DNA from 3 places in the Mesorhizobium sp. ISC11 genome. Region 2 is predicted to be linked to each of the others. Evidence: riboswitches for the same ligand, from Rfam matches in the RefSeq annotation. Region 2 holds a riboswitch; each other region holds the start of a gene.
What was found. A riboswitch is a leader RNA that binds a small molecule or an ion and turns the genes downstream of it on or off. The one in region 2 is predicted to bind cobalamin.
Positions count from the first base shown of each region.

Region 1: it holds a riboswitch for cobalamin, as region 2 does, so the genes downstream of both, RPF88_RS04580 (DUF1636 family protein) here and RPF88_RS20535 (aromatic ring-hydroxylating oxygenase subunit alpha) in region 2, are expected to answer to the same signal.
Region 3: it holds a riboswitch for cobalamin, as region 2 does, so the genes downstream of both, RPF88_RS12450 (ABC transporter ATP-binding protein) here and RPF88_RS20535 (aromatic ring-hydroxylating oxygenase subunit alpha) in region 2, are expected to answer to the same signal.

Region 1 is NZ_JAVSPW010000001.1:910,475-913,741, forward strand. It holds gene cobW (cobalamin biosynthesis protein CobW) at 1-953, opposite strand, end outside; gene RPF88_RS04580 (DUF1636 family protein) at 956-1,381, opposite strand; cobalamin riboswitch at 1,421-1,624, opposite strand; gene RPF88_RS04585 (winged helix-turn-helix domain-containing protein) at 1,655-2,854, opposite strand; gene RPF88_RS04590 (NADH-quinone oxidoreductase subunit A) at 3,186-3,267, shown strand, end outside.
Region 2 is NZ_JAVSPW010000001.1:4,235,200-4,238,466, reverse strand. It holds gene RPF88_RS20540 (hybrid-cluster NAD(P)-dependent oxidoreductase) at 1-208, opposite strand, end outside; gene RPF88_RS20535 (aromatic ring-hydroxylating oxygenase subunit alpha) at 233-1,480, opposite strand; cobalamin riboswitch at 1,596-1,797, opposite strand; gene RPF88_RS20530 (DUF680 domain-containing protein) at 2,308-2,505, shown strand; gene RPF88_RS20525 (DUF680 domain-containing protein) at 2,585-2,785, shown strand; gene RPF88_RS20520 (DUF680 domain-containing protein) at 2,855-3,100, shown strand; gene RPF88_RS20515 (ABC transporter ATP-binding protein) at 3,179-3,267, opposite strand, start outside.
Region 3 is NZ_JAVSPW010000001.1:2,491,201-2,494,467, reverse strand. It holds gene RPF88_RS12460 (alanine racemase) at 1-20, shown strand, start outside; gene RPF88_RS12455 (AraC family transcriptional regulator) at 26-859, opposite strand; cobalamin riboswitch at 1,095-1,301, shown strand; gene RPF88_RS12450 (ABC transporter ATP-binding protein) at 1,467-2,255, shown strand; gene RPF88_RS12445 (ABC transporter substrate-binding protein) at 2,305-3,252, shown strand.

The DNA of each region.
Region 1 (3,267 bases), 3.3 Mb from region 2:
GCGGTCCAGGCGCGGTCATAGTAATGATTGACGCGCGGCCCGACGGCCTGCAGCAAGAGCCGCATCGGCTTGCCGCCGACCTCGACGAAGCCTTTTACGCGCAGCACGTTCTCTTCTTCGGCGACCGTGGCGACACGCTTTGCCAGCTCGTCCGGATTGGCGATCGAGGCAATGTCGACGATGAACGTGTCGAAGTCGTCATGCTCGTGGTCGAATGCGCCGTCATGATGGGACTTGCGGTTTTCGATGTCGTCCTCGACGGCGAGACCGAGCCCGAGCAGCACCGAGGGATCGACCTTGCCATGCGAGGTCGGCACAATCTTCACCGCGCGGGCGGAGTGTTCGCCAATGATGGCATTGGCGCGGGCGGTGCCGGCGGCGTCCATCAGGTCGCTCTTCGACAGGATGATCAGGTCGGCGCAGGCGATCTGGTCCTCGAACAGTTCTTCCACCGGATCGTCGTGGTCGAGCGTCTCGTCCCCGGCGCGCTGCGCCTGGAGGGCCTCCATGTCGTTGGCGACGCGGCCTTCGGCCAATGCCGGTCCGTCGACCACGGCGATGACGCCATCGACGGTCACCCGGCTTTTCACGCTCGGCCACTGAAAGGCCTGGACCAGCGGCTTGGGCAGTGCCAGGCCCGAGGTTTCGATCAGGATATGGTCGACCTTCGGCGTCAGCGACAGGATTTGGTCGAGCGCCGGGACGAAATCATCGGCGACAGTGCAGCAGATACAGCCATTGGCCAGTTCTACGATGTTTTCCTCGGGGCAGGTGTCGATACCGCATCCCTTGAGGATCTCGCCATCGATGCCGATGTCGCCGAATTCGTTGACGATGATGGCGATGCGCTTGCCGCCGGCGTTTTCCAGGAGATGGCGGACCAGCGTCGTCTTGCCGGCGCCGAGGAAGCCGGTGACGACGGTGCAGGGAACGCGGGATACGGAAGTGGTCATGGTCAATCCTTCAGCATGTCGATGGGTGGAATGCGGGCCACGAGGCCGCGCTTGAGGCTATCGGGGCGGCCACGCCACGGGATCAGGCCATCTTTCGAGGTGGCGAAGAGCTTTGCGCCTGTCACGAGGTCGGCGCCGCTGGTCGCGGTCAGGTCGCCGAAGACATAGCTCCAGCAGCCGTCGCGCAGGATCGCGGCGCTGAGGCGCCGCTTGCAATTGCCAAGGCATTCGACGCTGCGGATGCGGATATCGTCGCCAGCGGCGGCGCGGCGCGTGTCGTCCGTCAGCAACTCGCCGGCGCGGGGATGAGCGTCGGAGCCGGTCTCATTGCGGCAGGAGCCGCAGACGATGATGGTGACGCCGGCCAAGGCATCATCATGGCCGGAAATATCCGCTGTGCCAGCCGAAAAACTGCTGTCGTGGTCCAAAGATCGGGCTCCTTGCCCGGAAACCCGCCGGGCGATCGGATTCTACAGTCGCAGACGGCAGGTCTCCTGGCTCGCGAGTCATCGCCTTGGGTAGCCGCCTTCCCGGGAATTCCCAGTGGTTTTCGGCCTTGGCTCTTCGCTTACAGTTGCGGGGACAGCCGCGGATTTGGGATTTTGCCCCGCACCGCATTCCCTCTTAGCCCTTGCCGTTGCGGGCAAGGGACCATCTGGAACCGGATTTAGGCTTTTGCGGGCGGCGGTGTCAACGCGAGCTTACGACACGGCTATGTCGGCCAGCGCCGGACCCAAATCCCCGGCAGGCGTCACTTCGATGCGTTCGAGCCCGAGCCAGCCCTGCATCTGCTTCAGTTCCTCGAACAGCTCCGCAGCGGTTTCAGGCGGCGCACCGGGCTCGGCATAGGCCGCATGGACCCGCAGTATGCTGGCCGGACGGTCGGCCTTGAGGTCGACGCGTGCCACGATCCTGTCGCCGAGCAGGAACGGCAGGACATAATAGCCGTATTGCCGCTTGTCGGCCGGCGTGTAGATCTCGATGCGGTAGTGGAAGTCGAACAGCCGCTCTGTGCGCGAGCGTTCGAAGACGACAGGATCGAACGGCGCCAGCAGGGCGCGGGCCTCGATCTTGCGCGGCAGACGCGCGTCTTTATGAAGATAGGCGGGCTTGTCCCAGCCTTCGACGCGCACCGGCAGCAACTCGCCCGTTTCAACCAGTTCCTCCAGCCGGCCTTTCATATCGGCCGGCGACAGGCGGAAATAATCGCGCAAATCGCCTGAAGTCGCCACGCCGTGGGCGCGGGCGGAAATGCGCAGCAATTCGCGGTGCGCGTCCTCAGGCGTCGGCACCGGCAGATCGAGGATCGCCTGCGGCAGCACGCGCTCGGGCAGGTCATAGAAGCGCTCGAAACCGCGGCGGTGCGCCGTGGTGATGCGGCCGGCCCAGAACAGCCATTCGAAGGCGTGTTTGGCATGGCTCCAGCCCCACCAGCCGCCCGAACCTTTCTGGCCCTCCAGCGCGGAAGCGGCGATCGGGCCGCGCTCGGCGACCTCGCGGTAGATCTCTTCGATGTAGGCGGCGTGCTCGCGGCCCCATTTGGCGAGACCTAGATACATTTCCTCGCCCCGCTCGGCGCGCTGCATGCGCCAGCGCATCAGCGGGTATGTCTCGACCGGCAGGAAGGAGGCCTCGTGCGCCCAATATTCGAAAACCATGCGCTTGCGCGTCACGGCCGCGTTGTCGAGCAGAGCGAGCGGGTAAGGGCCAAGGCGCGAATAGAGCGGCATATAATGAGCGCGCACCACCGCGCTGACGGAATCGATCTGCAACAGGCCGGTGCGGGAGAGCGTGCGGGCAAAATGCCGGCGGTCGGGCGTGCCGGTCGGGCGAGGATCGAGGAACCCCTGGGCGGCAAGGGCGATGCGCCGGGCCATCGGGAGCGAGATCTTTTCCTTCATGCAGGTATCACTTTGACGTGTTTTGACCGAGGGTCGAATGGCTGATTCCAACCCATGCTAGCAGGGTTTTGGCGGCATCCATGTCAGGAGAGAAAAGTGGAGTAAAAAGCGAAGGAAATCAAACAGGAGCGGATCGGACCAGTTTGCCGCGATATGCCGTCCAGGTCGATGTTTTGAACAAGGTTTGACTTGCTTCGCTGGAAGTGCTGCGCTAACCCTCGCCGCGTTGCAGCATAGGCCCTTAAAACGGTTCAGCGGTTAAACTGTCACGCTTCCGCATTAGGGTCCGGTGCTGTAATCAACGTGGATTGGCGCCAACGGAAAGCCGAGCATGAACGCACTCTTGAGCTCATACCTGCCCATCGTCCTGTTCATAGGCGTGGCGCTGGTTGTCGGCCTGGCGCTGCTGGCCG
Region 2 (3,267 bases):
TGCGCATCAGCGGCCCGTCCGATGTCGGCAGTTCCAGAGTCACGAACTGCCCCGGTTTGTAGCGGAACCAGGTCTGGTTGTCGGAGCGGAAGGTGAAGGTCTTCACGTCAGGCGCTTCGTCGCTGACGCCGATCACTTCCAGCACCTGCAGCCTGTCGTTCCAGGGCGTCATCTGGTCGAGATGGCGATAGAGGCCAAGGTCCGTCATCGCATTCATCCTCTTATCCCCTGGCTAGGCGACGCTGCGCAGGGCCGGCCGGCCGCCTTCGGCAAGGCGCGGCCCGATGAACGACGCGTACCACTCGACGAACTGGATCACGCCGCCCTCATGCAGCTCCGAATAGGGGCCTGGTTCATAGGCAGGCGACAGGATGCCGAAGGCGTTTTCCTCGACGATGCGGCGGTCCTGGTCGTTGGTCTCGGTCCAGACATGGGTGAGCTCAGCGAGGTCGTAGTCGACGCCTTCGACCGCATCCTTGTGGACGAGCCATTTCGTGGTCACCGCGGTTTCCGTGGCACTGATCGGCAGCACGCGGAAGGTAACGGCGTGGTCGCCGAGGATATGGTTCCAGGTCGTCGGATAGTGATAGAGCAGCAAGGAGCCGATGCGGTCGGTTGAAACGCTGTCGGACAGGTTCTTCTGGACCGCCCGTTTTCCCGTCATGGTGTAGCTGACGGCATCGCGCAGCAAGGGCGCGCGGGTGGCGCGGTACTGCCCTGCCGGATCGATGCGGAATTTGCTCGGCAAGCCTGATGCCTCGCATCTGGCCCAGTGTGCGACCATTTCAGGGTCGCTGTCGGCGCCATGGACGCCGGTTACGGTTGGAGCCTCGGGGAAGGTCTTGCACAACTCGGGATGATTGGCGGCGCAGTGGTAGCACTCGCGGTTGTTTTCCCAGACCAGCTTCCAGTTGCCCTTCTCGACGATCGTGCTCTCGAAGGCGATCTTTGCTTCACGCAGCCGGTGCGGCAAAAGATAGGGTTCGATCATCGCCCGCATCGGCGCGAAATCTGCCGGTTCCTTGGCCAGGCAGATGAAGATGTAGCCGCCGACGCTCTCGCAGGCGACCGGCTTCAGGCCGAAATCACTCTTGTCGAAACCGTCGGCCATCTGGCGGGCAAACAGCAGGCGGCCGTCCAGCTCGTAGGTCCACTGATGATACGGGCAGACGAGCTTTGCCGCGGTACCCTTCTCCGTGTTGCACACGCGGCTGCCGCGATGGCGGCAGGAATTGTGGAAGGCGTTGATCTTGCCGTGCTGGTCGCGGACAAGGACGACCGGATAGTCGCCGACCTGCACGGTGATGTAGCTGCCCGGCTTCGGCAGTTCGCAATCATGGCCGATGAACAGCCAGTCGCGATACCAGATCAGCTCCATGTCGAGCTTGAAGTAGTCCGGATCGGTGTAGAAGGGCTGCTCCAGCGAAAAGCCTTGCCGGCGCCCCTTCAGGAGCCTCAGCATGTCGTTGCGGATATCCATGTCCTGTCCTCGTTCCTAAGGACTGAACTGGTGGTGACGGAGGAAGGATTGAAACGCAGGCCGGCTGTGTGCCGGACATGCGCTATCCACCTCTTGACCGCCCACCGCGATCAGTCGAGTCTAAAAATCTCGGGCTGGTTTCCGGGCTCTGGAGTTGTCCTTGCGGACCATCGCGACACCTTCCCAGGCGGTTGCCCAGTGGTCTCCCGTTGCGACTTGAACTCCACCACCGTTGCGGGGGCAGCGCCGGATTCTGACCGGCTTCCCAATTCTCCGCCTCGTCGTCACGAAGCGGCACCTGAGATGGTATGATCTAACCACGATCGCGGGCGCGCCGTCGGCATGAAAACGACATCGTATCCATGCGGCGCGACACGGCATGCGAAACGCTACTGCAGATCGTCGTGGGCCGAGATCTCACCTCCCGGGCGGCCATTTGCCGGCTGCGATCTTCCCGAATCCGACCCTTCGCGGGGGTCAAAAAAGGTTAATGGTTTCGAAAAGTGACTATTAGCTCGCCCTAAAATCGAACCGAACGGTTCGTTTCTGTTGACGGTGCGTGCAGGACGGTGTGAACGCTGGGCCTCTGAAACAGTCAGTGATCCATCAGGTGGCTACACCTAACACACTGATATGAAGAAGAAAAATGCATCCCTAGATTCCATTGGCACAATTTCAAGGTGTGGATTCATGGTCCACACGGAACAACTTCGTGATTGGAAAAGAGGACCTTGCCCTCCCACATCGGGGCTGTCCGAACGACGCGATTTCATTTCCAAGACACGCCGCTAGACGGACGGAAAAAAGACGATACTGGAGTACCAAAAATGAAAAAGATCATTCTCACTGCCGCAGCCCTTCTGGCCATTTCCGGCAGCGCCTTCGCTGGTAGCGACCACTACGGTTCCAACGCCGCGGCAGCCACTGCTGTCGACAGCTCGTACACCGCTTCGACCAAGAAGTCGGAACCGGCTGCTCAGGCGCCTGCCCAGGGTGCTGACCGCAACCTCTTCGGCAACAACTAACAGCCGATTCCCAGTTTCCCGGTCGACGGCGGGCTCGCCCGCCGCCGTGGCGAAATCCAGACATTCAGGAGTATTCAAGATGAACAAGATCCTCATTGCTGCCGCCGCCGTTCTGGCCATCACCGGCAGCGCTTTCGCGGGCAGCGACAACTACGGTTCGAACGGCCCCAACCAGCCTGCCGCCGCTGTGGACCAGTCGTACACGGCTTCCACCAAGACCTCGGAACCGGCTGCCCAGACGCCCGCTCAGGGCAGCGACCGTAACCTCTTCGGTCGCTAACAACCAATTTCGCAACCGACGGCAGCTGTGTCTGCCGTCCTGGCGAAATCCAGAATTCGGGAGACTAAAATGAACAAGATCCTTATTGCTGCCGCCGCCGTTCTGGCCATCACCGGCAGTGCCTTCGCCGGCAGCGACAACTTTGGCTCCAATGGTGCCAATCAGCCTGCCGCCACGACTTCGGTCGACAGCACGCGCACCTCTTCGGTACGCAACACCGGTTCGCCGGTTTACAAGCTGCTGAACTCGTCGGGTGACACCACCCAGAAGTCTGCTCCGCAAGGTGCCGACCGCAACCTCTTCGGCAACAACTAACAACCGAAGTCGATCTCCAAGTCAAAGAGCGGCGGGCCCGGCCCGCCGCTCTTTTTGTGCCTGACACGGTAATTGCGGTTAAGCCGCCTTTGCTTCCACTTCATGCAACGCGAAAGAACGTCCATCCGCGTCGAAGATATGCAGGTCCTCGCCATTGGCGCTCAGCC
Region 3 (3,267 bases), 1.7 Mb from region 2:
CGGCGCTGCCGATGGCGTGATCGAGCTACGCCTTCACCGGTACCCAGATCTCCAGCCCGCCATTGCCGCTGTGGGCATCGAACTCCGGTCCATAGCGCTCGAATTCCGGTGCATCCGCGATTTCGTGACCGGAGTCGGGCAGCCAACTGTTCCAGATCGTGTTGATCGTCCGGCGGATGGATGAGATGTGCTCGCGGTGCGAGAACACCGCATATTTCTGCGCCGGCACCCGCACCCGATAGAAGTCCTTCGGCAGATCCGCAAAGCCGGACACTTCGACGCCGACGACATAGTCGAAATTGCCCGCGTCGTCGCCGTTAAGGCACACGCCGTAGAAAACGCCTGAGATCTCGCCGGGGATGTTGCCGATATAGGGTGCAAAACGCTGCCACTGCATCGGAATCCCGGCGCTGGTTTCACAGCTGTAGCGTTCGCCGAGGCCGGCGATCAGGAACGGCCGGCTGGTCTCGAAGCGCGGTGGTTCGAGATTGGTGAGGAAGGACTGGTCCATCAGGATCGGCTCCACGAGGTCGAGGTTGTTGGTCGAGCCTTGCGCGCGCACCAGTTCCGGCGTGGTGCCGAACTGATCGCGGAAGGCACGGGTGAACGCCTCATGCGAGTTGTAGCCGGCGTCGAGCGCGACGGCGAGGATGTCGGGCGCTCCGCCGGCCAGCTTGCGCGCCGCCTCGGTCAGCCGGCGTGAGCGCATGTAACCCATCACCGAGCGGCCGGTTGCGGCGCCGAAGGCGCGCGTCACATGAAAACGCGACACGCCGCTGCTTTGCGCGACATCGTCAAGCGAGATCGCCTCCGGCAGATGGCTCTCGACGAACCACAGCGCTTTCTCGGTCGGGTTCATGGGGCTCCTTTTCGCATTGGCCGGATCATCTTGGCGTTTCCTGGCGCGGCCAGTTTGATCGAAATTGCGCATTCCGTGCAATCTGCGCCGATCCCATGGGCTTTCGCTTGACAGCGGGCCGCGTCATCTCCTAAGAATGTTATGTTATTACATAAAGCGAGCGTGCAATGCCTGTTTCCCTTAGCTGGCCCACCACTTCGTCCGAGAAATCCATTGCGAAGCGTTTGGTGGAAATCTACGCTGAAGTGGTGATGGTCCCCGAGCCGAAAGGCGAGGGGTGAAAAGGGAACACGGTGAGGCCTGTTCAGGTCGAGGCCGTGGCTGCCCCCGCAACTGTAAGCGGCGAGCAAAATCCGTGAATGCCACTGGCCGGCAAGGCTGGGAAGGCAGGATGGCGCAACGACCCGCGAGCCAGGAGACCTGCCATCACTGAGTTGACCGGACGGGGTGTGCCGGGAGGAAACGCGAGTCCCGGTCTTGTCGGCCGGTTCGCCAGCTTCCTTCCGTCGCCAGTTTTGGAAAGTGACGGAAAGTTGGACGGCTCCATCGATCATCGCATCACCATGCGCACGCTTTGCCGTCCCCGCAATCCGGCGGGCAGCAGCCGATGAGCGCAGTGCTTCTCGAAGCCCATGACCTCTGTGCCATGGCGAATGGGCGGAATCTGGTCCAGGCGGTCAGCTTCTCGGTGGCCGCTGGCGATCGCCTTGCCATCATCGGTCCCAACGGCGCCGGCAAGACGACGCTGCTGCGCATGCTGTCGGGCATGCTGCGGCCAAGTTCCGGCGAGGTGAAGCTTGGCGGACGCGGGCTGGACAGGATTTCGGCCGCCGAGCGGGCGTTGCATATCGCCGTTGTCGGCCAGACCGACCAGCCCGATCCGCGGCTGGCGGTGATCGATTATGTCGAGCTTGGCCGGGTCCCGCACGCCGGGCTGCGGCGCAGGCGCGAGGAACGCGATATCGCCGTCGAGGCGCTGCGCCGGACCGGCCTGCTGCCGCTGCTTGGCCGCACCGTCGGCTCGCTGTCGGGCGGCGAGCGCCAGCGCGCCCAACTGGCGCGCGCCATCGCCCAGCAGCCCAAAATCCTGTTCCTCGACGAACCGACCAACCATCTGGACCCGCGCGCCCGCGGCGAACTGCTCGATCTCGTGGCAGGCTTCGAGATGACGGTGATCGCGGTGCTGCACGATCTGGCGCTGGTAGCACCCTTCGCCACCAGGGTTGCGGTGATGAATCATGCCCGCCTGCAAGCGCTCGCCGCACCGCGCGAAGCGCTGGCCCAACAGCTGATCCGCGAGATTTTCGGCATCGATGTGCTGCGCCTGCGCCATCCGACCGAGGATCGAGAGTTGACGGTGTTCGAGGTTCCGAACCGTGCCGCGCCGCCGTCGTGATTGAAGCCGTTCCATAGTCGACCCGATCCCACCCACAAGGAGCATACCCGTGAAACGCCTCGCTTTTTCGCTTGCCGTCTCGCTGCTGACCTCGACCGCCTTCGCCTTCCCGGTAACCGTCGACAGCTGCGGCAAGCCGCTGACCTTCGACGCGCCGCCGAAGCGCGCTGTCATCCATGATCTGAACATGGCCGAGATGGCTTTCGCGCTGAAATTGCAGCCGTCAATCGTCGGCCTGACGGGCATCACCGGATGGTACAAGGTCGGTTCCGAATTCAAGGCAGAGCAGGGTTCGATCCCGGAGCTGGCGCCGAAATATCCGACGCTCGAAAACCTCGTGGCCGTGGAGCCGGATTTCTTCTTCGCCGGCTGGTACTACGGCATGAAGCCGGGTGGCGAGGTGACGCCCGACACGCTTGCCCCGCACGGCATCAAGACGCTGGTGCTGACGGAAAGCTGCGTCCATCTCGACAAGAGCCGCCCCGCCGCCTCGATGGACCTGCTCTATGGCGACGTCGAAAAGCTGGGCAAGATCTTCGGCAAGGAGACAGAGGCGGAAAAGCTTGTCTCTGGCTGGAAGGCGCAGCTCGCCGACATCACCGCCAAGGTCGGCAGCGCCAAGGGCACGCGGGTGTTCCTCTACGATTCCGGCGAGGACAAGCCGTTCACCGCAGGCAAGTTCGCCATCCCCAGCGCCATGATCACTGCCGCCGGCGGCGACAACATCATGGCTGACATGGACACCAGCTGGGGCAACACGGATTGGGAAACGGTGGCGTCGCGCAATCCGCAATTCCTCATCCTGCTCGATTACCAGGACGGTGGCGGCTACAAGAAGCTGCTCGACTTCCTGAAGGCGCATCCGGCCATGAAGGAGACCGACGCGGTCAAGAACGAGCGCTTCGTTGCCCTCCGCTACGCCGAGCTGACGCCTGGACCCGCCAACATCGAAGCGATCGACAAGATCGCCAAGGCCATGCACCCGGAAGCATTTTGAGCTTGCGCCATCCGG